2 regions of the Proteus vulgaris genome follow, and region 1 is predicted to be linked to the other one. Evidence: predicted binding sites of a transcription regulator. Region 1 holds the regulator's gene; the other holds the start of a gene.

Region 1 (16,612 bases):
AAAAAACCATAGCACAACAATGTACTATGGTTTTAAATGGCTAAAAAAGCTAGCTAAAATAAATTAGTCATTAGCGCGTAAACGTTCTATTTTCGCCCCTAATCCTTGTAATTTAGCTTCAATATTTTCATACCCACGATCGATATGATAAATACGATCCACAATAGTTGTACCTTCAGCGATACACCCCGCAAGGACTAAACTTGCAGAAGCACGTAAATCCGTCGCCATCACTTGTGCGCCTGAAAGTTTTTCAACACCATGACATAACACCGTATTACTTTCGATTTCAGCATGAGCACCCATGCGAATTAACTCAGGAATATGCATAAAACGATTTTCAAAAATAGTTTCTGTGATCATTCCTGCGCCTTCGGCAACTAAGTTTAAAAGGCTAAACTGTGCTTGCATATCAGTCGGGAACCCAGGATGCGGTGCTGTACGCAAGGTTACCGCTTTAGGACGTTTACCATGCATATCAAGGCTGATCCAATCTTCACCAACTTCTATATCTGCACCCGCTTCACGTAATTTCGCCAACACTGCATCTAACGTATCAGGCTTTGCATTACGACAAACAACGCGGCCACGAGAAACAGCAGCCGCAACTAAGAAAGTACCCGTTTCAATACGATCAGGTAGAATTTGATAAGTACCACCACCAAGGCGTTCTACACCTTCAATAGTAATACTGTCTGTACCTGCACCGCTGATTTTGGCACCTAATGTATTAAGAAAATTAGCGGTATCTTCAATTTCAGGCTCTCTTGCCGCATTCTCGATGATAGTTTTACCTTCGGCTAACACTGCTGCAGTCATAATAGTGATAGTGGCACCCACGCTCACTTTATCCATGACAATATGTGCGCCTTTTAATCGCCCATCAACACGAGCTTTTACATAACCTTCATCAAGCGTGATTTCAGCACCTAATTGCTCTAAACCTGTAATATGAAGATCAACAGGACGAGCGCCAATGGCACAACCACCGGGTAAAGAAACCTGACCTTGACCAAAGCGAGCAACTAACGGCCCTAATGCCCAAATAGAAGCACGCATGGTTTTAACTAACTCGTAAGGTGCACAGAATTCGTTGATATTACGAGCATCAACAAAAACAGAGCCGTTACGTTCAACATTAGTTCCTAAGCGATTAAGTAATTTAATCGTTGTATCAATATCTTTTAACTTAGGAACATTGGTTAATTCTACTGGCTCTTCGGCAAGGATCGCAGCGAACAGGATTGGTAATGCAGCGTTTTTTGCGCCTGAAATAGTGACCTCACCTGATAAACAGGTTGGTCCTTGTACTCTAAATTTATCCATCTGTAGAACTCTCTTTTTTATTTTGCTGTACGCTGTATACCTACTGAATCAAAGCCCGTTAAGTTTACGATCCCTCTTCCACTCTTCAGGTGTGTAGGCTTTAATAGACAAAGCGTGAATACGGTTATCTGCGATATATTCCATCAAAGGGGCATAAATGGTTTGTTGTTGTTTTACTCTGCTCATTCCCTCAAACATAGCGCCAACAACGACAACTTGAAAATGACTACCATCACCGTTAACGATGACTTCATCTAAAGACAGGCTGTCCATTAATACTTGTTTGATTTCATTTGTATCCATAATTGCTCAATCTCAACGTTAAAATAATAATCAGTCGTCTATCCTAATGGAATCCGCCCTACTCTTAAACCATCAAAAACCCCCTTAATGATAAAAGTATCACGAAGGGGGCGTTTTAATTGCTTTTAGTTAAAACCCGTATTAGGCAATATTCATAATTTCATCAAGATCATAGAGAGTAATAAGAGTCTGAAAACGCTCACTTACGCCTTGAATAATAAATTGGCGATGTTGTGCTTCCATCTCTGCTTTTAGGTGAACAAAAAGCGCCAATCCTGTTGAGTCGATATGACTCAATGCCGAAATATCAATAATATTGATATCGGTTAATAATACTTTACGTTGCTGCCAAGCAGGTAATAACGTTTCGCGATCTAACGTTCCTTGAAAAAAGAGGATATCGCCCTTTTTTTCCCAATTTAACGAGGACGACATGTTATTTTTTCTCATCCAGTGTGATTGGTGTTTTTGCACTAATTTCTAACTGTTTTGTTAAACCATCAACACCTTTAGAATTTAAAATATCTGACCACTCATTCTGTTTTGTGGTGATCATGCTGACACCTTCCGCAATCATGTCATAAGCTTGCCATTCGCCTGTTTTGCTGTTTTTACGCCATTGGAAATCAAGGCGAACAGGTGGGCGACCATTTTTATCAATAATGGTAACGCGAATAGTGAGGTTTGTTTTATCTGCGAACGGTTTTGCTGGCTCAATACGATATTCTTGTCCTTCATACATCGCTAATGCTTGACCATATACTTGAGCAAGGTACGCTTCAAATGCAGTAAAATAAGCATCGCGTTGAGCTGGTGTTGCAGTACGATAATGAGGCCCTAATACTAATGCACCCGCATATTTAATTTGTACATATGGCAATAATTCTTGTTGAACAATTTGGCGCAAAACTTCAGGATTTTTACGAATTTCAGGCTGTTCATTTTTTAATTTAGTAAACGTTTTTTGTGCGGCATCTTCCATCAGTATATATGGATTGGTTTTATCTACAGCCATCGCAAAAGGTGTAATGACTAACAGTGCGACCATCAATAAGCGTTTAAACATACTTTCGCTCTCCTAAAAAAGTTTTAATAATAGGATGCTTTACTTAATTAAATGTATAAATACATCCTATAAGAATTAATGATTAAGGTAATGCTGGATGTTCTTCAGTCGGTTCAGATTCAGATTTTGCTGAGCCATCACCATCTCCTGTTTTATAAAGGAACTGACCGATGAGATCCTCTAGTACCATTGCTGAATTAGTATTAGTGATCCGTCCTCCGTCTTTAAGCAGAGTAGAATCTAATGCTTCATCATAAAAACCTAAATTCAATGCAAGGAACTGCTCACCTAATAAACCAGATGTACGAATAGACAGTGAGCTACTTTCTGGAATGTGGTCATAAATACTCAGAATATCGAGCGCGACTTCAGGACGATAGTTCCCTTCATCTTCTTCTTTTAAAGTGATAGAAGAAACACGACCAATCACCACACCACCAATCTTAACTGGGGAACGTTCTTTTAACCCACCAATATTACCGAAGCTGGCATAAACGCGATAAGTTGGTTGATTACCCATTTCTTTAATATCAGCCACTTTTAGGCATAAGAAAATCACAGCGGCTAGCGCAATCAGAACAAATAGACCAACCCAAACTTCAATTTTTTTACTTTGCATGACTTAGTTCCCAAACATCAGTGCTGTTAGCACAAAATCTAAACCCAATACGGCTAACGATGAATGAACAACAGTACGTGTTGTTGCTCTGCTAATCCCTTCTGATGTTGGGATTGCGTCATACCCGTTAAAGAGCGCTATCCAAGTGACGGTAATGGCAAAAACGACACTCTTAATAAAGCAATTCACTAAATCTAATCGCCATTCAACGGCACCTTGCATAGATGCCCAGAAAAAGCCTTCATCGATCCCTTTCCAATCCACACCAACAATGGCACCACCCCAAATACCGATGGCAACAAAAATAAGTGAAAGCAATGGCATGCTAATTAAACCGGCCCAAAAGCGGGGTGCAACGACTCGCCGTAAAGGATCGACTGCCATCATTTCTAAACTAGAAATTTGTTCTGTGGCTTTCATTAAACCAATTTCCGCTGTTAATGCAGAACCTGCTCGGCCTGCAAATAATAATGCGGTTACCACAGGGCCCAATTCTCGTAACAAAGAGAGAGCCACCATCATGCCAAGACTGGCTTCAGCACTAAATGTTGTCAGTACAAGATAACCTTGTAATCCCAGCACCATGCCAATAAATAGACCAGACACCATGATGATTAATAAAGATTGAACGCCAACGTTATACAGCTGCTTCATTAAAAGAGGCCACTGTTTACGGAATTCTGGTTTACCGACTAATGCACGAAAGAGCATAATGCCAGCTCTACCGAATGTTGCAAAAATCGCTAACGCTCTAGCGCCAATACGAGCTAATAAATTTACCACGTACTAATTTCCTCGTCCTAATAGGTCGTCCTGATAATCTCCCGCAGGAAAACGGAAAGGTACCGGGCCATCAGCAATTCCATCTAAAAACTGTCTGACTTGCCTATCTGGGTTGTCCTGTAATTCTTTTGCACTACCTTGAGCAATAACTTTTTGCTCCGCAACAATATAAGCGTAATCGGCAATGCTCAACACTTCAGGTACATCATGAGAAACCACAACACACGTCACTCCGAGTGCATGATTTAACTCATCAATCAGCTTAACAAGTACGCCCATAGTGATAGGATCTTGCCCAACAAAAGGTTCATCAAACATAATTAATTCGGGATCAAGCGCAATGGCTCTGGCTAATGCGGCTCTTCGAGCCATACCACCTGATAACTCAGAAGGCATTAAACTTGCAGCACCACGTAAACCCACGGCTTCAAGCTTCATCATCACCGTTGTACGTATAAGCGCTTCAGGTAAATTTGTATGCTCTCTTAGTGGAAAGGCTACATTTTCAAATACATTCATGTCGGTAAAAAGGGCACCAGACTGAAAAAGCATACTCATTTTCTTTCTTGCGTGATACAACGCAGAACGTGATAGCGCCGGAATATTATCGCCATCAAACCAAATTTCGCCGCTATCAGGAAGAATTTGTCCTCCCATAAGGCGTAATAAAGTTGTTTTACCAATCCCAGAAGGGCCCATAATTGCAGTCACTTTTCCTCTAGGTACAACAAGGTTAATCTCAGAAAAGATCTTCCTACTACCACGAGTGAAGTTCATATTGCGCACTTCAATTAGATTGTCAGATTGTGCGTTCATGAATAAAACATCCTCAAGCCTGTCTGCATAAACAAATTTTTACGCTATTTTGGCAGGTCATTCGTTATGTTACAAAGAAATCACCACTATTTAGCAATTTATTGCACGGTTAATTTTACTTTTCGTGCTTGGCTAGTCAAAATATGGTGAATTAGCAAAACCTTTTGACAAAATGTTTTTTTATCAGCCCTGTCTTATTGGTTTTTTCTTTCTTTACTTGCTCATTGTCGGAAAACTGATGGCATGTTGATTACTTTGTCTCTTTTAATTTTTGGATTGATGCTACTTGTTTATGCATCAGACCGATTAGTCTATGGTGCGAGCGTTTTTGCGCAATCGTTAAAAATTCCCCCCGCCGTTATCGGTATTTTAATTGTAGGCACTGGCACATCATTACCTGAACTTTTTGTTTCTACCGATGCCTCGGTTCATAATTTACCTGACATTGCTATTGGTACTGCTATTGGTTCTACACTTACCAATCTTCTTCTTATTGCGGGCATTGGGGCGATGCTCTACCCCATGAACATACAATCTGCAGTACTGAAAAAAGAGCTTCCATTGATGATTATCGTCATCATGCTGGTGGGTATTATTTTATCTAGTGGAAACCTAGGGCTGAGAGAAGGTACTTTGCTCTTTTTTATTGGTTTTGCATCTATCTTTCTCATGATAAAAACGATGCATAAAACACTTACACAAGAGCGCCATGTATTACCTTTAGAAACCTTAACCCGTTTTGAATTACAGACAAATCCTCGTAATTCAGTTGCTCTTTTTTGGGTCGTTATTGCCTTACTGATTATTCCAGTTGCGACTCAAATGATATTAGATAATGTCTTTATTCTAATGCAACAGTATCATCTTAGTGGCCTTTTTGTTGGCTTAACCTTGCTATCTATTGGAACAAGCTTACCTGAATTAGCGACAACCATTGTTGCAGCGCTAAGACGTGAAAATGAATTAGCTTTAGGAAATATTATAGGTGCTAATATTTTTAACCTGACATTTGTGTTAGGAATGCCAGCATTACTTTCACCAAGTACATTTAATATCAATACGTTTTATTTTAGTTTTGCTGTACTTGGTGTGGCTAGTTTATTGTTCTCTATCTTTTCCTTAGGGCGGAAACGGCGCCTTAATCGAGGAAAAGGGATATTCTTATTAGTTTGCTTTATTGTTTATATTACGGTGTTGTGCGTTGCACATTCTCTCTTAACCTAAAATAAATGGTACAAAAAAATGACCGAGTTTGATTTTCAGCAAGCGGGCAAAAAAGTCCTTCATATTGAACGTGATGGGTTAGCTGAACTAGAACAATATATCAACGATGATTTTACGCTTGCCTGTGAAAAGATTTTTCACTGCCAGGGTCGAGTGATTGTGATGGGTATGGGTAAATCTGGCCATATTGGGCATAAAATTGCTGCAACATTTGCCAGTACAGGAACACCTTCTTTTTTTGTTCATCCCGGTGAAGCAAGTCATGGCGATTTAGGCATGGTCACAGAAAAAGATATTGTTCTAGCGATTTCAAACTCGGGTGAAGCCAGTGAGATCCTCGCCCTCATTCCGGTTCTGAAACGCAAACAGATAACACTGATTTGTATGACACGCACTCCTCAAAGTACAATGGGGAAAGCGTCTGATATTCATCTTTGTATCAAAGTTCCTAAAGAAGCCTGCCCTTTAGGACTTGCTCCCACAACAAGTACAACAGCAACATTAGTGATGGGTGATGCGCTGGCCATCGCACTTTTACGTGCGCGAGGCTTTACTGCTGAAGATTTTGCCCTTTCTCATCCTGGTGGTGCATTAGGTCGTAAATTACTCCTTCATGTGAGTGACTTAATGAATAAAGACGCTGATATCCCTCGCGTTACTAAAGACGCAACGTTACGCGAAGCACTTGTTGAGATTACCCGTAAAAAATTAGGTATGACGGTAATCTGCGATGATAGTATGTTGATTAACGGTATCTTTACTGACGGTGACTTACGACGCATATTTGATTTAGGAATTGATCTTAACAATGCCAAAATCTCTGATGTGATGACAAGAGGAGGTATTCGTATTCGCCCTGATTGTTTAGCCGTTGAAGCACTAAATTTAATGCAAGCAAAACATATCACCTCGTTGTTAGTAACAGAACAAGATAGTGATATCCTGTTAGGTGTTTTACATATGCATGATCTATTACAAGCCGGTGTTGTATAAGCTAGTCATAACGTTCGAAGGATAAAAATGAATACAATGATAGAAACTTGTTATGGTGCAGTAAGCGAGCAAGTCATCAAAAAAGCAGAAAAAATCCAATTGCTGATTTGTGACGTTGATGGTGTTATGTCGGACGGACTCATTTATATGGGCAATAATGGCGAAGAGCTAAAAGCTTTTAATGTCCGTGATGGGTATGGCATTCGTTGTTTGCTTACATCAGGCATTGAGGTTGCTATCATTACAGGCCGTCAATCTAAGCTGTTAGAAGATCGTGCTAAAACGCTTGGCATTACATATCTTTACCAAGGTCAGCATAATAAGCTTTTGGCGTATCAACAACTGTTAGATACACTAAACCTTAAACATGAACAAACTGCCTATATTGGTGACGACCTGATAGATTTACCTGTAATGGAAAAAGTTGGACTCTCCGTCGCGGTTGCCGATGCACATCCATTACTCACACCTCGGGCGGACTACGTTACTCGCATTATGGGTGGGCGTGGTGCAGTACGAGAATTATGTGATTTAATCCTTTTAGCTCAAGGTCGGCTTGAAGAAGCTAAAGGTCTTTCGATTTAACGTATAACGACACAGAATGAATAAATTAAAATCCTGGTTTACCTTAATTCTTGCAATTATCGCCCTTGGGCTAATTGGCTGGAACTATACTAACAACACTGAATTCGGTGATAGTGAAGTTGTTGATGATGGTCAACCAACTTATCAATCTAAATCATCGATATCTTTTGTTTACGAGCCAACAGGTATACTTGGATATAAACTCGTTGCTGATGATGTCAAAAACTATGCTCAGCAAAAGTTTACATGGTTTACTAACCCTGTCTTAACCACTTATTCGCCGACAGGGGATGCAACATGGACCGTGCGCGCCAATAAAGCCAAGCTAACCAACAGTAAAATGCTCTATCTTTATGGCGATGTTCAAATTGATAGCTTAGCGGATGACTCTCAACTACAGAGAATAAGCACTGATAACGCTATCGCGAATTTGGATACACAGGATGTTTCCTCTGATGATGAAGTGACTATTATCGGCGTCGGACTGAAATCAGTCGGCTTAAAAATGCGAGGCAATCTGCGCGAGAAACACGCAGAGCTGATTGAAAAGGTAAACACCTATTATGAGATCCCAAATGAATCAAAAAATCCGTAATACACTGATTATCGGTACATTATTAGCAATAAGTGTACCTGCGATGGCGCTTAAAGATGACACGCAACAACCTATCGTTGTCAATTCAGAAAAACAGTCGCTTGATCTAGAGAAAAATGTCACGACATTTACACAAAATGTTGTAATTAAACAAGGATCTATCGATATTCGTGCTGATAAAGTCGTTGTTACACGCCCTGGTGGTGACTCTAAAAAAATCGTCATTGAAGCATTTGGTAATCCCGTAACTTTTTATCAGTTACAAGATGATGGCAAACCTATCAAAGGTCGTGGCGACAAGATGACCTATGAAATGGATAAAGAATTGATGACCTTAACGGGTAAAGCCTATCTTGAACAATTAGACAGTAATATCACTGGTGATAAGATCACTTATCTCGTCCCAACTCAGCAAATGGAAGCATTTAGCGGTAAAGGTAAACAAGTTACCACTGTTTTACTGCCTTCCCAGTTGCAAGAGAAAGGTACTGGTGCTAACAACAAAGGTAAGTAACACTTTATGGCGCTGTTAAAAGCTGAAAATTTAGCAAAAGCATACAAAGGGCGCACCGTTGTCGGTGATGTTAGCCTGAATGTTAATTCAGGTGAAATTGTAGGCTTACTTGGCCCTAATGGTGCCGGTAAAACAACAACATTCTATATGGTTGTCGGCATTGTCGCTCGTGATGCAGGTAGTATTACTATTGATGATGAAGACATCACTCTGTTACCGTTACATGAACGTGCGCGTAAAGGAATAGGCTATCTACCTCAAGAAGCCTCTATTTTTAGACGGCTAAGCGTTTATGACAACATTATGGGAATTTTAGAAATTCGCCATGATTTAACACCAGAGCAGCGAAAAGATCGTGCAGAAGAGCTATTAGAAGAGTTCAATGTGAGCCATTTGCGTAACAGCTTAGGGCAATCATTATCAGGGGGCGAACGCCGTCGAGTTGAAATTGCACGTGCGTTAGCTGCAAACCCTAAATTCATTTTATTAGATGAACCTTTTGCTGGTGTTGATCCAATTTCAGTATTGGATATTAAAAAAATTATCCAGCATCTACGTGATTATGGATTAGGTGTACTGATTACTGACCATAATGTTCGTGAAACATTAGATGTGTGTGAACGAGCCTATATTGTCAGCCAAGGTCACCTTATCGCTCATGGTTCACCAGAAGAAATTCTTGAAAATGAGCAAGTTAAACGTGTTTACTTAGGTGAAGGCTTCCGCCTTTAATCTTAGATTCACTTTTACTCTGTCATGGATGACAACAGCCAAGGACTCATCGCATTATTATGAAACAAAGTCTGCAACTTCGTCTCAGTCAGCAATTGGCAATGACGCCACAGCTACAACAGGCTATTCGTTTGTTGCAACTTTCAACGCTTGAATTACAACAAGAAATTCAGCAAGCGCTTGAATCCAACCCTCTTCTCGAACAAGACGACGATCAACAAGATCCCATTTCAGATGATGCCTCTCATACAGAAAATCAATCTGACTCTACAACAGAAACAACAACTGAAAACGAAGTTGAAGAGTTTGACACACTGGATGCTTTAGAACAAAAAGAGATGCCTGACGATCTCCCATTAGACACTCAATGGGAAGAAATCTACACCGCGGGCACACCTTCTGGTACCAGTAATGACTATATGGATGACGAACTCCCACTGTATCAAGGTGAAACAACAGCTTCATTACAAGATTATCTGACATGGCAGGCTGATCTCACTCCGTTTACAGAAACAGACAGAGCCATTGCCATAAGTATTATCGATGCAGTTGATGAAACAGGATATTTAACTGTTACAACAGATGACATCCTGCTTGGAATGGGCGATGATGAGATAGAGCTTGATGAAGTTGAAGCCGTATTAAAACGTATTCAACGCTTTGATCCTATTGGAGTTGCAGCGCGTGATTTAAAGGAGTGTCTTTTGATCCAGCTTTCTGCTTTTTCAACAGATACCCCTTATCTTAAAGAAACACAGTTGGTCATTAGCCAACATTTAGAATTATTGGGTAATCGCGACTTTCGCCAATTGATGCGCCAAACGAAGTTACGTGAAGAGACATTAAAATCGGTTATTGAGATAATTCAATCACTTGATCCTAAACCTGGATTAAGTATTGATACAAGTGAGTCAGAGTATGTTATCCCAGATATACTGGTAAAAAAATCAGGTGAACGCTGGCAAGTTGAGTTAAATACAGATAGCATTCCTCGCCTACGTATAAATGAAACCTATGCTGCATTGGGTCAGTCAACTCAAAATGAGAGCGATGGAAAATTTATTCGTGACAATTTACAAGAAGCCAAATGGCTGATAAAAAGTTTAGAAAGCCGTAATGAGACATTATTAAAAGTCGCTCATTGCATTGTTGACACACAGCAGGCATTTTTCGAATTGGGTGAAGAGCATATGAAACCCCTCGTGTTAGCGGATATCGCTGAACAGGTTGAAATGCACGAATCCACCATTTCTCGAGTGACAACGCAAAAATTTTTGCATTGCCCAAGAGGAATTTTCGAATTGAAGTATTTTTTCTCTAGCCATGTGAATACTGATAGCGGAGGCGAAGCCTCTTCAACAGCAATCAGGGCTTTAGTGAAGAAACTAATCGCAGCAGAAAATCCAGCGAAACCACTTAGTGATAGTAAACTGGCTGATATGCTCGCAGAACTTGGTATCCAAGTTGCTCGACGCACTGTTGCGAAATATAGAGAGTCATTATCCATCCCGCCTTCAAATCAACGCAAAGAGTTGGTTTGAGCATAATTGAGAAGGAAGACACTATGGAACTTCAAATCACTGGTCATAACATTGAATTAACTGATGCTCTGCGTGATACCGTCAAAGCAAAAAGCGCGAAATTACCTCAGTTCTTTGACAAAATTAATAACGTTCAGGTTATCCTGAAAGTCGAGAAAGTGAATAAAATCGCTGAAGCGACCATTCAAGTTAATGGCGGTGAATTACATGCCTCTGCTGAAGCAGAAGATATGTACGCAGCAATTGATGGATTAATGGATAAACTGGCTCGTCAATTAACCAAACACAAAGATAAACTGAGACAACATTAATTCATTTCCCATTGCGAAATGGGGATACAATCGGCGAAGTTACTGCGTTGTTTATGACTCGGTTCAAGCCAACGCCTAATCAATATCAGTAACAAAAAACCAGATGTCACTTTGTGGCATCTGGTTTGCTGGTCTAAGTGAATAAGACAATGAATAACGATACAAAGATGAATATTAGCGACGTACTTTCTCTGGCATGTACACATAATGATGTACATTGCACGAGTAAAAAGCGCGCGTTAGAAATTATCAGTGAAAATGCAGCAAAAGCACTTAATTTACCCGAAACACTGATATTTGAAGCCTTACTGACGCGTGAAAAAGTCGGTACAACAGGGATTGGGGGTGGTTTAGCTATCCCTCATGGACGTATTGAAAGTGATGAAACAGAAAAAGTAGTTGGTGTGTTTCTTCACCTAAGCGAACCTATTGCCTTCGACGCTATTGATAATCAACCTGTCGATTTGTTGTTCGCATTACTCGTTCCTGCAACACAGTGCAAGGAACATTTACACACACTGTCTTTGATTGCAAAACAGTTGGCAGACAAAAACTTATGTCGCCGACTACGCTCCGCACAAAGTGATGAAGAGCTTTATCAGATTATCACAGAATAACCCCTACGGGTTTGTTGGGACGCGAATAGCATACAGTGGAATGATATTCATCACTGGGAAATTATAGGGGAGCTACCTCATGGTGCTGATGATAGTCAGCGGACGCTCTGGTTCAGGTAAGTCAGTCGCTTTGCGTGCGCTTGAAGACATGGGATTTTATTGTGTTGATAACTTGCCTGTTGATCTTTTACCTGAGCTCGCAAAAACACTGGCTGAACGTGATGCTTCTGCTGCCGCAGTCAGTATTGATGTCCGAAATATGCCAGAGTCGCCGGAGATCTTCGAAAAAGCGCTGGAAAGTTTACCCGCTGAATATTCTCCACAACTCTTATTTTTAGACGCAGATAGAAATACTTTAATTCGTCGTTATAGTGATACACGACGCTTGCACCCACTTTCGACCAAAAACCTTTCATTAGAAATGGCAATTGATACCGAAAGTGATCTGCTTGAGCCATTGCGATCACGTGCTGATCTCATCATTGACACCTCTGAGATGTCAGTCCATGAGCTTGCAGAAATGCTGCGGACTCGTTTATTAGGTAAACGTGAACGTGAGCTGACAATGGTCTTTGAATCCTTTGGCTTTAAGCACGGTATTCCTATTGATGCAGATTATGTTTTTGATGTGCGTTTCTTACCAAACCCACATTGGGACCCTAAGCTGCGCCCGATGACAGGCCTCGATCGCCCTGTTGCGGCATTTTTAGATAGACACACCGAAGTTCATAATTTTATTTATCAAACCAGAAGCTATCTTGAACTCTGGTTGCCGATGTTAGAAACCAATAACCGTAGCTACTTGACGGTTGCAATTGGTTGTACGGGGGGTAAACACCGTTCGGTTTATGTTGCAGAACAACTTGCCGACTATTTCCGCTCTAGAGGGAAAAACGTACAATCACGACACAGAACACTAGAAAAACGCAAATGACCCAATATCGACAAGTTGCGATTAAAAATCGACTCGGCATGCATGCAAGGCCGGCGATGAAATTGTTTGATTTAGTGAAAACATTTCAATCAACCGTCATTTTACGCAACAACGAAGGGGTTGAAGCACAAGCAGATAGTGTAATTGCTATGCTAATGTTAGATTCAGAGCAAGGCAGTCAAATTGATATAGAAGTGACAGGTAGTGATGAAAATGAAGCTATTGATGCTATTATCGCATTATTTGAATCAGGGTTTGATGAAGAATAATCGTAATAGAAAACAATAGATTAGCATTTCTTAACTAAATAACCCGAAAGAGACTGTGATCACTGTCTCTTTCTTTTTTATACAGAACCGCCTATTATCTCTTATATGAGTTTAACAACACCCCCACCTCACCCGTGGGGGTGTTGTTTTGCATTGGAATAAATTGGAGTGTGGTATGACAAAGCCAACAATTATCATCAACGAACTTGATGCTGAACGTTTAGATTCATTGCTAGAGCAACCGGCCTTTGCAGATAGCCCTATTGCTGAAGCCTTGAATGAAGAATTAGATCGTGCTGACATTGTTACACCAGCTGATATCCCTGCTAACATTGTCACAATGAACAGCAAAGTCCGCTTTATGGACTTAAAAAACAATGAAGAACGTACACGTACTTTAGTGTATCCCGCTTCATTAAAAGATAGCACCACTGAACTTTCAGTCATGGCACCAATGGGTGCTGCGCTACTGGGTTTAGCAATTGATGACGAAATCAGTTGGAAGCTGCCTAATGGCCTTGAAACTAAGGTTAAAGTATTAGAAATTCTATACCAACCTGAAGCTGCAGGTGAATTACACCGTTAAGTAGAGCTGAAGGTTCGCGTCTTATTTTTATCTTCTCAAATTGAAAAGCACACTGATAAACGCGATATCTCAGCCCATTGCGGGCTGAGATTAAAGGTTGTGAGGAGTGTCTAAAATTTACTCACCTGCAATACTCATTTCTGGTAATAACAACGATCCACACTGAACATTACTGCGCATCTCAATATCATCCCCCATAGTGGCAATATTAGCCCACATATCTTTTAGATTACCAGCAATAGTCACTTCACTAACAGGGTACTGAATTTCACCATTCTCAACCCAAAAACCGCTTGCACCACGCGAATAATCACCCGTCACGGTACTGACGCCTTGTCCCATCAATTCAGTAACAACAAGGCCTGTTCCCATCTCTTTTAATAGTGCATCAAACGATAAACCTTGTCCTGGAATATACCAGTTATGGATACCACCAGCATGGCCATTACTTTTTAAACCCAGTTTTCTTGCTGAGTAAGAGGTTAATAACCACTCTTGTAATACGCCATCTTTAATGATTTCGGCATCGGTTGTACGCACACCTTCGCTATCAAACGGTGTTGATGCCAGACCTCTCATTAAGTGAGGACGCTCTTGAATATTTAGCCACTGAGGGAAAATTTGCTTACCTAAACTATCGAGTAAACAAGAAGACTCACGATAAATCATACTCCCACTGATTGCCGCAACCAAATGACCAAAAATACCTGTCGCAACATCTGCCGCAAAAATAACAGGAGCTTTCATGGTTGGGAGTTTTCGAGGTGCAAGGCGAGATAAAGTACGACGAGCACACTCTTGCCCTACCCATTCAGGTGATGCTAAATCATCAAAACGACGGCTAATGGTATAAGCATAATCGCGCTCCATATCTTCGCCATCACGAGCAATCACACAACTCGACATTGAATAGCGTGAAGATGAATAGCTTTTTAATAAGCCAAGGCTATTCCCAAATACACGAGTTCCACTGTGGCTATTAAAACTGCCCCCTTCGGTATTAATAATTCGGCTATCACTGTCTAACGCCGCTTTTTCTGCTCTTGAAGCCAGCTCTATTGCCTTATCTGCAGTCACATCAGTTGGATGGTATAGATCAAGGAAAGGTGCATCAAATGCTAATAACTCTTTATCAGCAGGGCCTGCATAAGGATCAACAGAAGTATAACGCGCAATATCCACCGCAGCTTGTACTGCACGTTTAATCGCATCAGGACTTAAATCGGTAGAAGAAGCACTACCTTTGCGTTGTTGTTGATAAACCGTAATGCCTAACGCCCCATCACTGTTAAATTCAACATTTTCAACTTCACCATAACGTGTACTAACACTAATACCTGTTGATTTATTAATAGCGACTTCTGCACTGTCACACAGTTTTTCCGCCAGCTCCAATGCAAGCGAGACGGCGTCTTCAAGCTGTTTTACCTGATCTGAATTATTCATTGAGAACCATTTTTCCTAAGGAGAACATCACTTTTTACTTATTTTTAGCAAAGTAAATCAATTGACAGGTGGTCAACAAGCGATTTTCCCAGTTACAATAGAAGATATATGAATGTTATCACCCGTCGGGCTTTTGGTCATTCACCAAATCACACTCCCGGCTTACTCTGCAACAGGAATTTTTATTATGGCAAAGCAGCCTGAAGAGTGGCATTACCTCAATCCTGAATTTGACGATACTTCGTCAGAAGAGGAAGAAGAGGAAGAAATTATCTGGGTCAGCAAAAGCGAAATTAAACGTGATGCTGAAGCGCTCAAAAAACTAGGTACTGAATTAGTAGAATTAAGTGCGCAAGAATTAGAGCGTGTGCCATTAGATGAGAAATTATTAGCCTCTATTCAATTAGCACAAAAAGTACAGCGTGAAGCGCGCCGTCGCCAAATTCAATATATCGGAAAATTACTGCGCAATGTGGATGAAGATCCGATCCGCCAAGCGCTTGATAAACTAAAAAACCGCCACAACCAACAGATCTTAGTACTCCATAAATTAGAAGATCTGCGAATTCGCCTTGTCGAAGGTGGCAATGAAGTGATTGAAGAAGTCGTCGCTCTTTATCCAATGGCAGATCGCCAGCAATTGCGCACACTTATCCGTAATGCGAAAAAAGAAAAAGAAGCAAACAAGCCTCCAAAATCATTCCGCTTACTGTTTCAATATCTAAAAGATTTATCAGAATCAGCATAAAACCTGATCATCCTGAAAACGCAGTGTCAATTCAGCCTCACTGCGATTTTCAGGGCATATTTTTACTCTAAATTATTTTTGTGTATTTTATGCTCACAATGAAAGCTCAATACGTCTTTACCAAGTGTATTTTGTGCTTCTTGCATCAACTCAACTAAAGGCTGAAAATCGCTGGAATGATGAGGCAAATGCTTGAAAATGATTTTTACGGGTAATTCAATTTCTCCCATTAATACATCCCATAATGCATCTAAGTTATTACCAAAATGCTCATCTAACTGAAATTGCAATGCAAAATCCCGATAAAAAGCATCTCTATCTGCCAGCATCTTAAAATCAAAAACAACCTGTTTCATTAAGGGGCAACCTTTGTCATTGTACGATAATGATCTGTGGTGACATAAATAAGCCCATCATTCGAATAGAGCAATCTATCACTACCTCGATGACCACATTGATAATTTACATCGGCTTCATACCACTGGCGTCCCGCTTCTTCAGGCAACTGTTTTTCACGATTCATAAAACGATCGCCACCAATAGCCCTTCCTGGTAATACTTCACACAAATTACCTGCTTTTGCATTCCAGCCTTTTTCTCTTGC
Region 2 (16,612 bases), 850 kb from region 1:
CACCCCAATGCTGAAAAACAACATTGGGGTGCAATTTAATACAGAGATATTTCTCAAGTTATAACGGTAAAACTATCCCGCTATCGGTGTAAAGAATGGTAGCAGTAGATACAGTTTGATCACTATCGCATTCACAATATCAATAAAGAATGCCCCTACCATTGGTACGACTAAGAACGCAAGATGAGACGGTCCAAAACGATCTGTAACGGCTTGCATATTAGCAATCGCTGTTGGTGTTGCCCCTAAACCAAAACCACAGTGACCTGCCGCTAAAATCGCCGCATCGTAGTTTTTACCCATCACACGGAATGTCACAAAAATAGCGTACAACGCCATAACACCCGCCTGAACACCAAGAATAACCAGCATTGGGATCGCCAGTGAAGCCAGTTCCCATAATTTTAGACTCATTAATGCCATCGCTAAAAATAACGATAAACTCACGTTACCTAAAACTGACACAGCTCTATCAAAAACACGGTAGAACCCAAGCATTGAAAGGCTATTACTTAAAATAACACCAATAAATAGAACGCACACAAAGGTTGGTAGTGAGAATGCCGTGCCTTCTAATAATTGAGAAAGGAATGTACCCGCCATTAAACAGATAGAGATCATCGCAATAGTTTCTAACAATACCATTGAAGTAATCATTCTACCTGTAGTGGGTTTCTCAAACGCCGTTGGCATTTCATGATCATCAGCGCCAAGTCCTGGTGTTGGAATATTCTTGATTAAGTAACGTGCAACTGGGCCACCAATCAATCCACCTAAAACCAAACCAAAGGTTGCACACGCCATTGCGACTTCAGACGCACTCATGAAGCCATAACTTTCAACGAACGTTTTACCCCAAGCAGCCCCTGTACCATGACCACCCGATAATGTAATCGAGCCTGCAAGTAATCCCATCAAAGGATCAAGGCCTAACATTTTCGCCAATGCAATACCGACTGTGTTTTGCACTAGCAACAACCCAACAACAACAAAGATGAAAATAAAAAGTGCTTTTCCTCCCGCTTTTAAGCTCGCGAGGTTCGCGTTTAAACCGATTGTTGCAAAGAAGGCTAGCATTAATGGATCTTTAAGTGAGAGATCAAAACTCACTTCCCAATCCATAAAAGATTTAAATACTAATAAAAGAACTGCAACAAGTAGCCCACCTGCAACAGGTTCTGGGATCGTATACCGTTCTAAAAAAGGAACAGATTTCACTAACTTACGTCCGATCAAGAGAACCAAAGTGGCCGCAACCAGCGTGCCATAAACATCAAGATGATACATTTATGTACCCCGTCTTATTTGTTAATTTTATATAAAAATACTACGACGCTAAGTTCATCCATAAACAACGCCAAAAGCAGGTATCCCCGATTAGAAAAAAAAATGGCGACAAACACAAGTTAAAACATATAAAAATGTGAGCGCCTCTTATGCATTTTGATAACATCATTTTCACGCAAACGATTGCTTTTGTGGCGTAGATCATTAAAATACCGTTTTTGTCGAATAAGAAATTCACACCATGGTTACTTCAGAAAATCAAAAATTGCCTAAAGATAGTGATGTTTCAGTTAAAAAAAATAGCGAGCTTCTTTTTGCTTTAGAAGAAAAACCGCCATTAGCTCAAACGCTTTTTGCCGCTTGCCAACATCTTTTAGCCATGTTTGTCGCAGTTATCACACCTGCGATCCTCATTTGCCAAGCCTTAGGATTACCTGCACACGATACCCAACGCATTATCAGCATGTCTTTATTTGCATCAGGAATTGCCTCTTTAATACAAATTCGTGCATGGGGACCAATTGGTTCAGGATTATTATCGATTCAAGGAACTAGCTTTAACTTTGTTGCTCCTTTAATTATGGGAGGATTAGCACTGAAAAATGGGGGGGCTGATATCCCAACAATGATGGCAGCCCTTTTTGGAACATTAATGGTCGCCTCATTAACAGAAATCGTTCTTTCACGCGTACTTCATTTGGCAAGACGTATCATAACGCCTTTAGTATCTGGTGTGGTCGTGATGATTATTGGTCTCTCATTAATTCAAGTGGGATTAACCTCTATTGGTGGCGGCTATGCTGCTATTGAAAATAATACTTTTGGTTCGCCACAGAACTTATTATTAGCAGGCTCGGTCCTCATTGTTATTATTTTACTGAATCGACAAAAAAATCCTTATTTGCGTGTTGCCTCTTTAGTCATAGCTATGGCTGTGGGTTATATTCTTGCTTGGGCTCTGGATATGTTGCCAACACCAGTAGAGCATCAAGAAACGCCAATGATGACGATCCCTGAACCGTTTTATTATGGGCTATCATTTGATTGGCATCTGCTTATTCCCTTAATGCTCGTGTTTATGATCACCTCACTGGAAACCATTGGCGATATCACAGCCACGTCCGATGTCTCTGAACAACCGGTTAGTGGCCCTGTTTATATGAAACGTATTAAAGGGGGGGTCTTAGCTAATGGGATTAACTCCATGGTATCAGCATTTTTCAATACCTTTCCAAACTCCTGTTTTGGTCAAAATAACGGTGTTATTCAATTAACGGGTGTTGCCAGTCGTTATGTGGGTTATGTTGTGGCGGCCATGTTGGTTGTTTTGGGTTTATTTCCTTTCGTTGCAGAATTTGTACAACAAATTCCTGAGCCTGTATTAGGTGGTGCTACGCTTGTTATGTTCGGCACCATAGCGGCATCAGGTGTACGTATTGTTTCTAAAGAAGCGCTAAATCGCCGAGCAATTATGATCCTGGCGATTTCACTAGCCGTAGGATTAGGGGTTTCCCAACAGCCTCAAATATTGCAGTTTGCTCCTGATTGGCTAAAAACATTGCTATCATCAGGTATTGCTGCTGGTGGATTAACTGCAATTATTTTAAATCTAATTTTCCCTCCAGAAAAATAAACCCTAAAAACGGAACAGCGGAAAAACATAAACGCCATTTTTCTCACTGAGAAATGGCGTTTTATTTTTATCTTATTTATATCGCTTACATTAATAAACAGGTGAAATAACGTAGATTTACCCGATGAATACTTGAGCATCGCTTAGTTTTCAGGCATAACTGTATAATGTTTTGATGGAGTATAAAACAGGAGAAGGGCAATGCGCTGGCTGATGAAAAGTATGGTATCTCTGATACTTATCGTTATTTTATTTATTATTATAATTTACGCTTTTATTCAGACTCAGTGGGGAGCGCAAAAGACAAGTGAATGGCTAACACAATATACTGATTACGATATTCGCTTCTCAGGTATTGAACATGACCTCATGCAGCCCGAACAAGTTATTGTTCATGATCTCTCTGTTAACCCTAAACAAGACAAAACAACTGTCTTCGCAAAATCAGCACAAATTCGATTTAATTGGCAATTTTTTACTGCTCCTTCTCACCTGCAAAAGATTACATTAGAAAATGGCAATATTGAATTTACCAATAAGGCTCCATCAATACCGTTAAGCGCTGATATTCTGCAATTTAAAAATATGATTTTAAACAGTACCAATACGGATTTTACTTTCGAAGCAAACAAAGTGACGGGGGGAATTACACCTTGGGCACCTACATCGGAAGATTTTATTGGAGCTGGCCATTTTCAATTTTCCATTGCTAATGGCGCAATAAATAATAATGAATTCAGTAACTTCATTATTTCTGGTCAATATCAACCAAATAATATTCAAATAGAAAAACTAGGAACGCGTTTACTTAATGGCTCACTCTCATTAAGTGGTCAATATCAAGATAATCAATGGAAGTTTGATGAAGTTTATATGAATGGCCTACGTTGGCAATCCTCTCAAACCTTCAGTGATTTAATACAATCAATCTCTAAATACCCACACATTAGCATAAGAGCGCTTAATATTATTGATTTTACGGCTGAAGGAAAACAGTGGGCAGTAAGTGGTTTTGATGGTCAATTTTCTCAATTTGATTGGGATAAAAACCTCACATTCACAATGGGTGAACTCAACGCAAATGACGTTGTTTTTCAAGATGAACATTTCACTGATCTTATCGCAAAACTGAATCAGCAAAACAATCAGCTCAATCTAGATAACCTCAGCCTACGCTATGAGAAAGGCTTAATTAAACTTGCAGGTGATTGGAATAAAGACTCGAAAACTATCTCTATTCATGAAGCGACACTTTCAGGCCTTTTATACACACTCCCTGAAAATTGGCTCACTTTTTTAGCTAAACCTATTGATAACAGCAGTGATATTCAAAATATTACTATCGAACAGTTATCCATAAACCAATCAATTTTAATTGATATTACACCAGAGTTTCCTTTCCAATTCACAGGGTTAACAGGAAAACTGCAAAATTTAATTATTGCAAAAGAAGGTGAATGGGGATTATGGCAGGGTTCAGCTATATTAAATGCAGATAGTGGGACATTAAATAGAATTGAATTACGTCGACCAGATCTACACCTTGTCACTCAACAAGATAATGCAATTGTTGAGCAATATTCGGCCTTTATTGGTGATGGTATTGTGCGAGGCTCAGCAGGTTTAGTGCAATCTAACCAACAACGTCAGTTCTCACTCATTGCTAATGGGCTCAATGTGCCTTTATCAACGCCTTATACATTAGGTTTAAAAACAACCTACTCTGATGAAATAGGCCAATTCACACTAAAATTGAAAGGTAATTTACGTGCGAGCCCAGTGATATCAACACTCAATGGTACGTTGACTGGAAGTAAAGGTGAGCAACAAATACTCAATTCAGAAATACAAAATGGTGAAATAATTAATCATCTATAATATTGATCTTTCGCAGGAGCACGGATTGCTCCCTTAATAAAAAGCGTTACAATGCGCTATTGCCCTTTTCTTTATTGTGGAGTTTTCATGTCTGACGAAGATTTTTCCCCTGAAAAAATATCTTTAAACACGTTTCAACAATCTCCTTTAACTGCACTTGAAGATAACAGCACACTGCTTGTGTGTGATGACAACAAAACTCCGTTGTTCTATTGCCTCTCTAAAGAAGACTATGACGCCTTAATTGAACGGGTTATGGATGCCGAACTTGCAGCGATTGTGCTTGAACGTCGCCAAAATAAATTAGATGAGTTGAATTTAGACTAATTTTATTGATGCCTAAATAGAACAAACAAAAAACACCCTTTCAGGTGTTTTTTTGTTTTTATCGCATCTACAGAGATGAAATTAGCGTTTTTTCTTTTTTCGACCCGGTTGAACAAAGCGCTTACGAGAGTTATTTTCCGTTTCTTTGGTTTTTGTTTGAGGAATATGAATACCCAAGGTTTTTGCATTACTACTGATTTGTTTTTTAGGTTTACTTTGTTTTGCTTTTGGTGGTGCTTCAGACGTTGATTTTTCAATCGCTTCAAATAAGGTAATCAGTTCATCATCGGTCAGGTCACGCCATTCACCAACAGGCAATCCCGATAAGCTCACATTCATAATACGAATACGCTCAAGCTTAGTGACCTCATAACCAAAATATTCACACATACGGCGAATTTGGCGATTTAGCCCTTGAACTAAGGTAATACGAAACACCATTGGTGCTTCTTTCTTCACCTTACATTTCTTGGTTTTTTGTCCCATGATAGGAACGCCTGCACTCATTCCATGAATAAACTCATCGGTGATCGGTTTATTCACTGTCACAAGGTACTCTTTTTCGTGATCGTTACCTGCACGTAAGATTTTATTGACTAAATCACCGTGGTTAGTCAGGAAAATCAATCCCTGTGAATCTTTATCTAAACGGCCAATTGGAAAAATACGGGTACTGTGGTTAACATAATCAACAATATTATCTTTTTCGCCATCATCTGTGGTACTGACAATACCCACAGGTTTATTCAGCGCAATCAGCACCAGCTCAGAATTATCTTGTGCTTCAATCAATCGACCATTAACTTTGACTTCATCGCCAGCAAATACTTGATCGCCGATACCAGCGCGTTTGCCATTAATAAGGACAAGTCCTTGCTCAATATAACGGTCAGCCTCACGACGTGAGCAGATCCCGCTTTCACTGATATATTTATTAAGACGAGTAGATAAATTGGTGTCCATGCTTCCCTCCGTAAACTGCGAAATATACATCAATTGGATCGCGATAGAAACACTTTGCCATTCTCCTCGCCCTAAAGGATGGAATTTTGTGGCTCACCTAATAAGATAAGCATTAAAGTATAAATTAATTATCCACACTCTTTAACGCAAAAAAGATAAAAAATCATTAAATTCAATTAATTAACTTTAACCACCTAACATTGCTTGTTTTGTGCAGGTAAAACAATATAAGTACCACTAAAAACAGCACCAACTCCTTCATCACCGCAAATATCGACATCTAACTTAATACGTGCCTTACTCCCCTTTGCTAATCGTCCTAAATCACCACTTAAATTTTCCATATCAGCAACGGCAGCAGGACGCCCAGAAACAGGTTTACGATAACGAATATGGGCATCCACCAGCACAATATCACCTTGTAATTTATGCTCTTGCATTAATAACCAAATCAATCCCCAACCTGTTAAGGTGGCAAGTGAAAATTGGCTACCAGCAAAAATGGTGTGATGGGGATTTTGATTTCCCGCTTCTGGGATAGTGGTATAAAAACGAGTTCCCGTATATTGAGTGATGCGTAATCCCATTTTTTCACTTAATGGGATATGTTGATGCCACTGTTTTTGTAATTCAGCACACCAATCAGGCCGATGAAGAATATCATCTAAGGACTCAATACTTTTTTTCATAAAGAAATGCTTTATGGGTGTTGTTTGCGGACCTGTAACTAGGCCACAATTTTCATAACCCAATTTTTCAAAGAAGCTTACAGACTCTTCTCTTGCACTGCACACGATCCGTTTTATACCTTCTTGGCGAGCTAATGACTCTAGCGCCATGGCAACAAGAGTACCTAAGCCTTTACCTTGCGCATCAGTGTGTACCGCCATAAAGCGGATAGCCCCTTCGTTATCCGCATTAATATAAAGTCGCCCAATTGCAACGGGTTGCCCTGTTTCATCAACAACCATTTGGTGATGAGCAAAGGTATCATACCCGTCTTTTTCAGAGCCTTCAGGTTGATGTAGAGGTTTACGAAGCATTTCCCAACGAAAAGCATAATAAGCCTCAAATTCGGCCTCTGTTTTTGGGGTTCGTAAATGGTACATATCTGAGCTCCTTTTTACATCACTACATGTTTGACGTTATACCTGCAACCAGAAGGTAACAGGGCCATCATTAGTCAGTGTGATTTGCATATCTGCGGCAAATTGGCCTGTTTGCGTTTCTAAGCCTTGTAGCTGGCACTGTTCAATAAAGTAGTGATAGAGATTTTTCGCTAATTCTGGCGGCGCGCCGTTTGAAAATCCTGGGCGCATTCCTTTTTGTGTTTCTGCGGCAAGAGTGAATTGAGAGACAACTAATAAACTGCCACCAGCTTGTTGCACATTTAGGTTCATTTTGTCGTTTTCATCACTAAAGATGCGATAACCGCACACTTTTTCACATAATCTTTTGGCTTTCTGTTCGTTGTCGTCTTTCTCTACACCTAATAAAACCAATAAGCCTTGATTAATAGCGCCCACTGTTTCACCGGCAATATCCACGTTTGCCTGTGTCACTCGTTGAATTAACGCGATCATACTCTCTCCAAAATGAATCAATAAAAAAGGATAACAAATTCAATATATTGTTATCCTTACAATAGCATTATTCTTCTACCGGGAGAGAAAAATCATAATCTTTAAAATAGTCAATGATGGTTTGTTTATCAATGACATGCACACCTTTTATTCCCACAGCAATGGCAGCATCAACGTTGGCTTTTACATCATCAAAGAAAACGGCATCTTGTGCTTCAATATCTTCAGACTGTAAAACATATTTATAGATTTCAGGATCAGGCTTTCTCATTCCAATATCTTGAGATAGATAGAGAAAATCTGCGGAAGCTGCAATTTCAGGATAGTGTTCTGGCCAATAATCTTGGTGTAAGCGATTAGTATTTGATAATACCACAACCCGATGTCCTTGCTCTCTTAATTTATTCATTATATCAATGACTTCGGGGCGAACTGCGATAAAAATAGCCTGCCATCCTTCAGCAAACTGTTCAAAGCTTAAATTCATGCCTAATTCTGAACTGATTTCTTCTGCAAATTCGATGTCTGTAATATTGCCGCGTTCGTGTAATTTAAAGATCTCTCCTGTGGTGAAGTTCTTTTTTATGTTCGCTAATGGAACACCACTGAGTTTACTCCATACTGCGAATACCCGGTTAAAATCGATATCAATAATCACATTACCCATATCAAAGATATAAAGCATAAATCCTCTCCATAATAGAAAACTCATTTTACTTTAATCATAAATCGCTTTACTGAACAGGCTTAAACGCTAAAAAAGTACAATAATCACACTTAATTTTTTTGTAAAACATAAAACCAGAATAGGGAGAGACGAAAAATGAGACTAAAAGCATCATTATCTATAATGCATAATAGGGTGGATGATGATTTTTGATATTGATACCAGAAAACAACTTATAAGTTGTATTTTGAGTGATAAACAACACTTAAGTTGTAAATTTAACTTGAGGAAGAAAAACTTATGCGATGGTAAATAAACCACCGCATTCGTCTTATAGTACTGATAGTACCTATACTCTAAATAATTTGAATTACAGATAGGCGGGGAACATAGATAAACTATGTAACTCGACTAGTTGAGTGTAATCAACACCCCTGTAACTTAAAGTATGACGAGTATAAACTCAGGGCGCTAACGCGCCCTAAGAATTATGTTATCAGAATAATGAATTAGTCTTTGCTACGGTAAGCACGACGACGATCATTTTCTGACAGATAACGCTTACGCAGACGGATAGACTGCGGAGTTACTTCAACTAACTCATCGTCATCAATAAATTCTAATGCTTGTTCTAATGTTTGTTTCAGGTGTGGAGTCAGCGTTGTCGCCTCATCGGTACCAGAAGCACGCATGTTAGTTAGCTTTTTACCTGTTAAACAGTTTACTGTTAAGTCATTAGAGCGAGTATGAATACCAATTACTTGGCCTTCATAAACTTCTGCACCATGAGTAACAAATAATTTACCGCGGTCTTGTAAGCTATACAGTGCGTAAGCAACAGCTTTACCTTGGCCATTAGAGATCATAACACCGTTATTACGGCGACCGATTTCACCTGGGCGAACATCATCATAATGACTGAATGTTGCATACAGTAAACCAGTACCTGATGTCATGGTCATAAATTCAGTACGGAAACCAATCAGACCACGGCTAGGGATAATGTAGTCTAAACGTACACGTCCTTTACCATCTGGTTGCATATCGCGCATTTCGCCTTTACGCTCACCCATCGCTTGCATCACATCACCTTGGTGCTGTTCTTCAATGTCGATAGTAACTTGTTCGAAAGGCTCTTGTTTACGGCCGTCAATGTCACGGAAGATAACTTTAGGACGAGATACACCTAATTCGTAACCTTCACGACGCATATTTTCAATCAGAACTGACAGGTGAAGCTCACCACGACCTGATACACGGAATGCATCTGGATCTTCAGTTTCTTCTACACGTAATGCAACGTTATGGACTAACTCTTTTTTCAGACGATCTAAAATCTGACGAGAAGTCACGAATTTACCTTCACGACCACAGAATGGTGAAGTATTAACACAGAAATACATGCTAACAGTTGGTTCATCAACGGCTAATGCAGGTAGCGCTTCAACAGCACCAACTTCACAAATCGTATCAGAGATATTCAGTTCACCTAAACCAGTGATTGCGATGATATCGCCAGCTTCAGCAACATCAACTTCGATACGCTCTAAGCCTAAATGGCCTAAAACTTTACCGACTTTACCGTTACGGGTATTACCTTCGCTATCGATGATAGTCACTTGTTGGTTAGGTTTAACCTTACCACGCTTAATACGACCGATACCGATAACACCCATGTAGTTGTTGTAGTCCAACTGAGAAATTTGCATCTGGAATGTGCCTTCCAGATCCACTTTTGGTGGCTCTACATATTTGACAATAGCTTCATATAACGGAGTCATATCTTCAGCCATGTCATTGTAATCTGTTCCCGCAATACCATTTAATGCAGATGCATAGATAATTGGGAAATCAAGTTGTTCGTCAGTTGCACCTAAGTTTACGAACAGGTCAAATACCTGATCAACAACCCAGTCTGGACGCGCACCAGGGCGGTCAACTTTATTGATAACAACAATAGGTTTTAAGTTGTTAGCAAATGCTTTTTGTGTCACAAAACGAGTTTGTGGCATTGGGCCATCCATCGCGTCAACCAGCAATAGAACGCTGTCTACCATAGACATAACGCGTTCTACCTCACCACCGAAGTCGGCGTGTCCTGGGGTATCTACGATATTGATACGATAGTCATTCCATTTAATCGCTGTATTTTTCGCAAGAATAGTAATTCCGCGCTCTCTTTCGAGATCATTTGAGTCCATCACGCGCTCAGCAACGGTTTCACGTTCACCGAACGTACCAGATTGCTGTAGTAATTTATCGACGATAGTTGTTTTACCATGGTCAACGTGGGCGATGATGGCGATATTACGCAAGTTTTCGATCACAAAATTTGCCTCAGGCATTGTAGAAATAAGCGCAGTATTGTACACGCTTTAGACGAGAGACTAAACAAGATCACAATAATGATTGCTTAACAATATGCAATTAATTGAATTGTGATCCTTTTCACGCCTCAGAATTTAGTAGCATCCGTTCGTTTGCACCAAAATAGTGCAACTAATTAGGCTTAACTTGCACCAACTTTGTGCAATAATTAAAAAATCACAGGAGATATTCTACACTAAACTTCATCAATACAGTATATATCCCTTTTTAGATAAGTTGGCATGCTTTTCGCAATAGAATTTAGGTGAGCAAAAAATTCACCGAAAAATGTGTAAGGCCACTGCACTCAATAAAACCATTCGCCAGGAGAGTTCCTATGTCCCTTGAACATGTGTTATCCATGATTGAAGAACATAAAGTTAGATATATTGACTTACGTTTCACTGATACCCGCGGTAAAGAACAACATCTTACTATTCCGGCTCATCAGGTTAACGATGATTTCTTTGAAGAAGGAAAAATGTTCGATGGTTCCTCTATTGGTGGCTGGAAAGGCATTAACGAATCAGACATGGTACTGATGCCAGATGCAACAACCGCAATGCTCGACCCATTCTTTCAAGATCCAACCCTGATTATTCGTTGTGATGTGCTAGAACCGGGCACAATGAAAGGTTATGACCGCGATCCACGCTCTATTTCAAAGCGTGCTGAAGATTATTTAAAATCAAGTGGTATTGCAGACACCGTATTATTTGGGCCAGAACCTGAATTCTTCCTGTTTGATGATATTCGTTTTAAAAACGATATTTCAGGTGCTTCTTACGCTATCAACGATATTGAAGCAGCTTGGAACACCAACACAAAATATGAAGACGGTAACAAAGGGCACCGCCCTATGGTTAAAGGCGGTTATTTCCCACTGCCACCTGTTGATTCATCACAAGATATTCGTTCTACCATGTGTAACATTATGGAAGAAATGGGCTTAGTGGTTGAAGCACACCATCATGAAGTGGCAACAGCAGGTCAAAACGAAGTGGCGACTCGCTTCAATACCATGACCAAAAAAGCAGATGAAACCCAAATTTATAAATACGTGGTACAAAATGTAGCTCACGTATTTGGTAAAACAGCGACCTTTATGCCAAAACCTCTCGTGGGTGATAACGGTTCAGGTATGCACTGCCATATGTCACTGTCTAAAAACGGTGTAAACCTGTTCGCGGGCGATAAATACGGCGGATTATCTGAAATGGCGCTGTATTACATCGGCGGTATTATCAAACATGCTCGTGCACTCAATGCGTTTACTAACCCAACAACTAACTCTTATAAACGTTTAGTTCCGGGTTTTGAAGCTCCTGTTATGTTGGCTTACTCCGCACGTAACCGCTCGGCATCAATTCGTATTCCAGTGGTTGCCAGCATGAAAGCACGCCGTATTGAAGTACGCTTCCCTGATCCTTTAGCAAACCCTTATCTCGCGTTTGCAGCTCAGTTAATGGCTGGTCTTGATGGAATTATCAATAAAATTCACCCTGGTGATGCTATGGATAAGAATCTCTATGACTTACCACCAGAAGAAGCCAAAGAGATCCCAACTGTCGCAGGTTCACTAGAGGAAGCATTAAATACACTGAATGCCGATCGTGAGTTCTTAACTCGTGGTGGTGTATTTACTGACGATGCTATTGATGCTTATTTAGAATTATTACGTGCAGATGTTCAACGTGTACGTATGGCTCCACATCCTCTTGAATTTGAAATGTATTACAGCGCTTAAGATAAGTTTTACCGATAAAAACTTAAGCCAAGATGTAAAACTGTTTTTTTTGCCGTGAAGCTATTTTGCCCATCTTCGGATGGGCACTTTTCTCCCACTTAAGGAGTCCGTCTATTCACTTACGCATTGGTTCATTAATGCAATAAAGGTAAGATGCACTAAAATGGTGCAAAGAGGTATTCAATATGGAAACGGCAGACTTACCTGATAACACATTAATTTTGGACTCATTGATACACTCAGTATTGGTTATCAACAAAGAGTTTATTATTTGTTATGCGAATCATTCTGCGTTACAGGTTTTAGCACAAAGCCGCCGAAAATTATTTGAAACGCCTTTTACTGCCTTATTCAGCTATTACTCTTTTGATGCTGATTTAATGCGTGAAACGTTAGCGAGTGGACAAAGCTTTACTGACAATGAAGTGATATTGGTTGTTAATAACCAATCACACACAATGTCGCTCAGTGCCCAACCTATTTCCGAGCAACACATTTTGCTGGAACTGGCGCCTATGGATAGTCAACGCCGGTTAAGCCAAGAGCAGATACAACAAGCACAGCAAATGGCAGCGAGGGAATTGGTTAGGGGGCTGGCACATGAAATTAAAAACCCGTTAGGTGGGTTAAGGGGCGCGGCACAATTGCTGGCAAAATCATTGCCCGATCCTGCCTTAACAGAATATACGCAAGTTATTATTGAACAAGCTGATCGCCTGCGTGTGCTGGTGGACAGACTACTTGGCCCACAACACCCAGGAACAAAAACATATCAGAGTATTCATCATGTTGTTGAGCGAGTGGCTCAACTTATTTCACTTGAATGCCCTGACAATGTCACCTTGTTAAAAGATTACGATCCCAGTTTGCCTGAGTTATCACATTACCCAGATCAAATAGAACAAGTACTCCTAAATATTACACGCAATGCTTTACAAGCCGTTGAAAAAACAGGAGGGACGATTATCTTGCGTACCCGTACTGCTTTTCAAGTCACACTCCATGGTGAGCGTCATCGCCTTGTTGCTCGTATTGATGTAATTGATACTGGCGATGGGATCCCTTCTCACTTACAAGATACTCTTTTTTATCCCATGGTAAGCGGTAGAGAAGGAGGAAATGGATTGGGATTATCAATTGCGCGTAATTTAGTGGATCAGCATGCAGGTAAAATTGAATTTACCAGTTGGCCTGGGAATACCGAATTTTCTATTTATTTACCAATTAAGTAGGAGATAACTAATGCAAAAAGGAAATGTGTGGGTTGTCGATGATGACAGCTCTATTCGCTGGGTACTGGAACGTGCAATTTCTCGTGAAGGCCTTGTATGTAAAACTTTCGAACATGCAAATGATGTACTTAACGCCCTCAATACAGAAATGCCAGATGTCTTGCTATCTGATATTCGTATGCCTGATATCGATGGTTTATCTCTTCTTAAAATCATTAAAGAAAGCTACCCTACTTTACCCGTGATAATTATGACTGCGCATTCTGATCTGGATGCCGCAGTAAATGCTTATCAACAAGGGGCTTTTGATTATTTACCGAAACCCTTTGATATTGATGAAACCTTAGCATTAATTGATCGTGCAATTACGCATTATCGCGAGCAAAAACAGCCCAATACGACTGAACCTACTCTGCAATCTGTTTCTGATATGATTGGTGAAGCACCTGCAATGCAAGAGGTTTACCGTATTATTGGTCGACTTTCTCGCTCCTCAATCAGTGTACTTATTAATGGTGAATCAGGTACCGGAAAAGAGCTAGTCGCACATGCATTACATCGCCACAGCCCAAGAGCTTCTTCTCCTTTTATTGCTCTCAATATGGCGGCAATTCCTAAAGATTTAATTGAATCAGAGCTTTTTGGTCATGAAAAAGGGGCATTTACAGGTGCGTCTCAAGTACGCCAAGGGCGATTTGAACAAGCAAATGGGGGTTCTCTTTTTCTTGATGAAATTGGTGATATGCCTCTCGACATTCAGACACGGTTACTACGAGTGCTTGCTGAAGGACAATTTTACCGAGTAGGCGGTTATGCTCCTGTTAAAGTTGATGTGCGTATTATTGCCGCTACACATCAAGACTTAGAAAAACGCGTTCAAGCGGGTGATTTTCGTGAAGATCTCTATCATCGACTTAATGTAATACGCATTCAATTACCACCATTACGTGATAGAACTGAAGATATTCCCAGCTTAGCGCGCTATTTTCTACAAAAAACAGCAAAAGAATTAGGCGTCGAAGCCAAAGCGCTTCATCAGCAAAGTTTGCAAATAATGATGGAATACAACTGGTCAGGTAACGTAAGACAATTAGAGAATGTGTGTCGCTGGTTAACGGTAATGACGGCAAGCCAAGAAATTATGCCTCAAGATTTACCACAAGAAATTCGCCAACCCGATGAGAAAGCAAAAAATATCAGTCGAATTGCTTCATCTCAACATTGGTCACAACATCTTTCATTATGGGCAGATGAAGCATTAGCTGAAGGAAAAGACAATATCCTAACGAATGCATTACCTCAGTTTGAACGGACACTTTTACTCAGCGCCCTAGCCTATACACAAGGCCATAAACAAGATGCCGCACGATTATTAGGTTGGGGCAGAAATACATTAACCCGAAAATTAAAAGAATTAGGGATAGAGGAATATTGATCCTCTACCCCCTTCATCAATTAAATTACACGTGAGAATTGACGTTGGCGCATTTGATTTCGTAAATAGGTATCAAAACACATGCAGATATTACGAATAAGCAAACGTCCTCTTGGTGTCACTTGAATGCCATCAGCTGTTATTTCAACTAAACCATCATCTTTCATTGGCACAAGTAATTCTAAATCTTCTTTAAAATAGTCATGGAAGACAATATCGTGCATTTTTTCAATATCAGAAAAATGCAAATTAAAATTACAAATTAAGGTTTTAATTACATCACGGCGAATACAATCATCATTAGTCAGTGATAAACCTCGCCATAGTGCATTACCTTCACTATTTACACGCGCATAATACTCTTTCAATACCTTCTCATTTTGCGCATAGTTATCCCCTAACATACTAATTGCAGAAACACCCATACCTAATAAATCACACTCTTCATGAGTGGTATATCCTTGGAAATTACGATGTAAAATGCCTTTGCGCTGAGCAACCGCTAATTCATCATCAGGCTTAGCAAAATGATCCATTCCAATAAATTGATAGCCATTTGTCGTTAGCGTAGAAATGGTTTCTTGTAATATTTCTAATTTTTCTTCCGCTAAAGGGAGATCTTCATCTTTAATTTTACGTTGAGCCGCAAATAAATTAGGCAAATGAGCATAATTAAATACACTTAATCTATCTGGCGATAATTCAATGACACGTTTTAATGTAAAGGCAAAACTCTCTTTGGTTTGCTTAGGTAAGCCATAAATTAAATCAATACTAGTAGAGTGAAAACCCACTTCACGCGCACGCTCTACTAATGCAAAAATAAATGCTTCGTCTTGCTCACGATTTACTTTTTGTTGTACTTCTTTATTGAAATCTTGCACGCCCATACTCAGGCGGTTAAAGCCTTCATTACGCAAATGATCGATAACATCTAATTCAATCTCACGCGGGTCAATTTCAATAGAAAGCTCTGCATTATCGACAAAATGAAAATGCTGACGTAATAACGAAACCAATCGACTAATTTGTTGCTTATCCAGAAAAGTAGGCGTACCCCCACCCCAATGCATTTGAGTCACTTTTCGGTCTTTAAAATAACGAGCTCTATTAATAATTTCTTTTTCTAAAACATCAAGATACTCGTCTGCTTTATGTTTATGCCGCGTAATAATTTTATTACAACCACAGAAATAACACAGCTTATGGCAGAAAGGAATATGGATATAAAGTGATAAAGGGCGCTCAGGATAACGTTGAGTCGCTTTGATAAAATCAGCATCACCATATTGTTGATTAAATTCCAATGCTGTTGGGTATGATGTATAGCGAGGACCTGAATAGTTATACTTATGGATCAGGTCAAGATCCCAAATAATTGTTTGTTCTGACATGCCTCTACCTTCCAAAAGTGAACCGCTGATATCTCATACCAGCAAACAGACATTATGAATATCTGAAATAATAGTGTAACCAATAAATCGAGAACTGAA

The links. Region 1 encodes sigma-54, which starts transcription at its own class of promoters, with help from an activator protein. Its sites were predicted from a motif close to GTTGGCACANNTTTCGCTNT; they were not measured.
Region 2: glnA (glutamate--ammonia ligase) is a predicted target of sigma-54. The motif match lies at 10,942-10,961, and genes of this name have one in related genera.

The regions. Positions count from the first base shown of each region.
Region 1 is NZ_CP090064.1:558,834-575,445, reverse strand. Features, by position in the region: gene murA (UDP-N-acetylglucosamine 1-carboxyvinyltransferase) at 64-1,326, opposite strand; gene ibaG (BolA family iron metabolism protein IbaG) at 1,375-1,629, opposite strand; gene mlaB (lipid asymmetry maintenance protein MlaB) at 1,771-2,064, opposite strand; gene mlaC (phospholipid-binding protein MlaC) at 2,066-2,695, opposite strand; gene mlaD (outer membrane lipid asymmetry maintenance protein MlaD) at 2,778-3,314, opposite strand; gene mlaE (lipid asymmetry maintenance ABC transporter permease subunit MlaE) at 3,318-4,097, opposite strand; gene mlaF (phospholipid ABC transporter ATP-binding protein MlaF) at 4,101-4,913, opposite strand; gene LW139_RS02810 (calcium/sodium antiporter) at 5,157-6,137, shown strand; gene kdsD (arabinose-5-phosphate isomerase KdsD) at 6,156-7,130, shown strand; gene kdsC (3-deoxy-manno-octulosonate-8-phosphatase KdsC) at 7,158-7,715, shown strand; gene lptC (LPS export ABC transporter periplasmic protein LptC) at 7,732-8,310, shown strand; gene lptA (lipopolysaccharide ABC transporter substrate-binding protein LptA) at 8,291-8,824, shown strand; gene lptB (LPS export ABC transporter ATP-binding protein) at 8,831-9,556, shown strand; gene rpoN (RNA polymerase factor sigma-54) at 9,616-11,097, shown strand; gene hpf (ribosome hibernation promoting factor) at 11,121-11,408, shown strand; gene ptsN (PTS IIA-like nitrogen regulatory protein PtsN) at 11,558-12,025, shown strand; gene rapZ (RNase adapter RapZ) at 12,105-12,959, shown strand; gene npr (PTS phosphocarrier protein NPr) at 12,956-13,228, shown strand; gene rnk (nucleoside diphosphate kinase regulator) at 13,404-13,814, shown strand; gene pmbA (metalloprotease PmbA) at 13,932-15,260, opposite strand; gene yjgA (ribosome biogenesis factor YjgA) at 15,448-16,008, shown strand; gene LW139_RS02740 (barstar family protein) at 16,071-16,364, opposite strand; gene LW139_RS02735 (ribonuclease) at 16,364-16,612, opposite strand, start outside.
Region 2 is NZ_CP090064.1:4,097,621-4,114,232, forward strand. Features, by position in the region: gene gltS (sodium/glutamate symporter) at 73-1,287, opposite strand; gene LW139_RS19380 (uracil-xanthine permease family protein) at 1,529-2,920, shown strand; gene LW139_RS19385 (AsmA family protein) at 3,122-4,798, shown strand; gene LW139_RS19390 (hypothetical protein) at 4,886-5,125, shown strand; gene rluF (23S rRNA pseudouridine(2604) synthase RluF) at 5,207-6,088, opposite strand; gene fabY (fatty acid biosynthesis protein FabY) at 6,283-7,197, opposite strand; gene dtd (D-aminoacyl-tRNA deacylase) at 7,234-7,671, opposite strand; gene yihX (glucose-1-phosphatase) at 7,739-8,356, opposite strand; gene typA (ribosome-dependent GTPase TypA) at 8,848-10,683, opposite strand; gene glnA (glutamate--ammonia ligase) at 11,043-12,452, shown strand; gene glnL (nitrogen regulation protein NR(II)) at 12,638-13,684, shown strand; gene glnG (nitrogen regulation protein NR(I)) at 13,695-15,119, shown strand; gene hemN (oxygen-independent coproporphyrinogen III oxidase) at 15,140-16,513, opposite strand.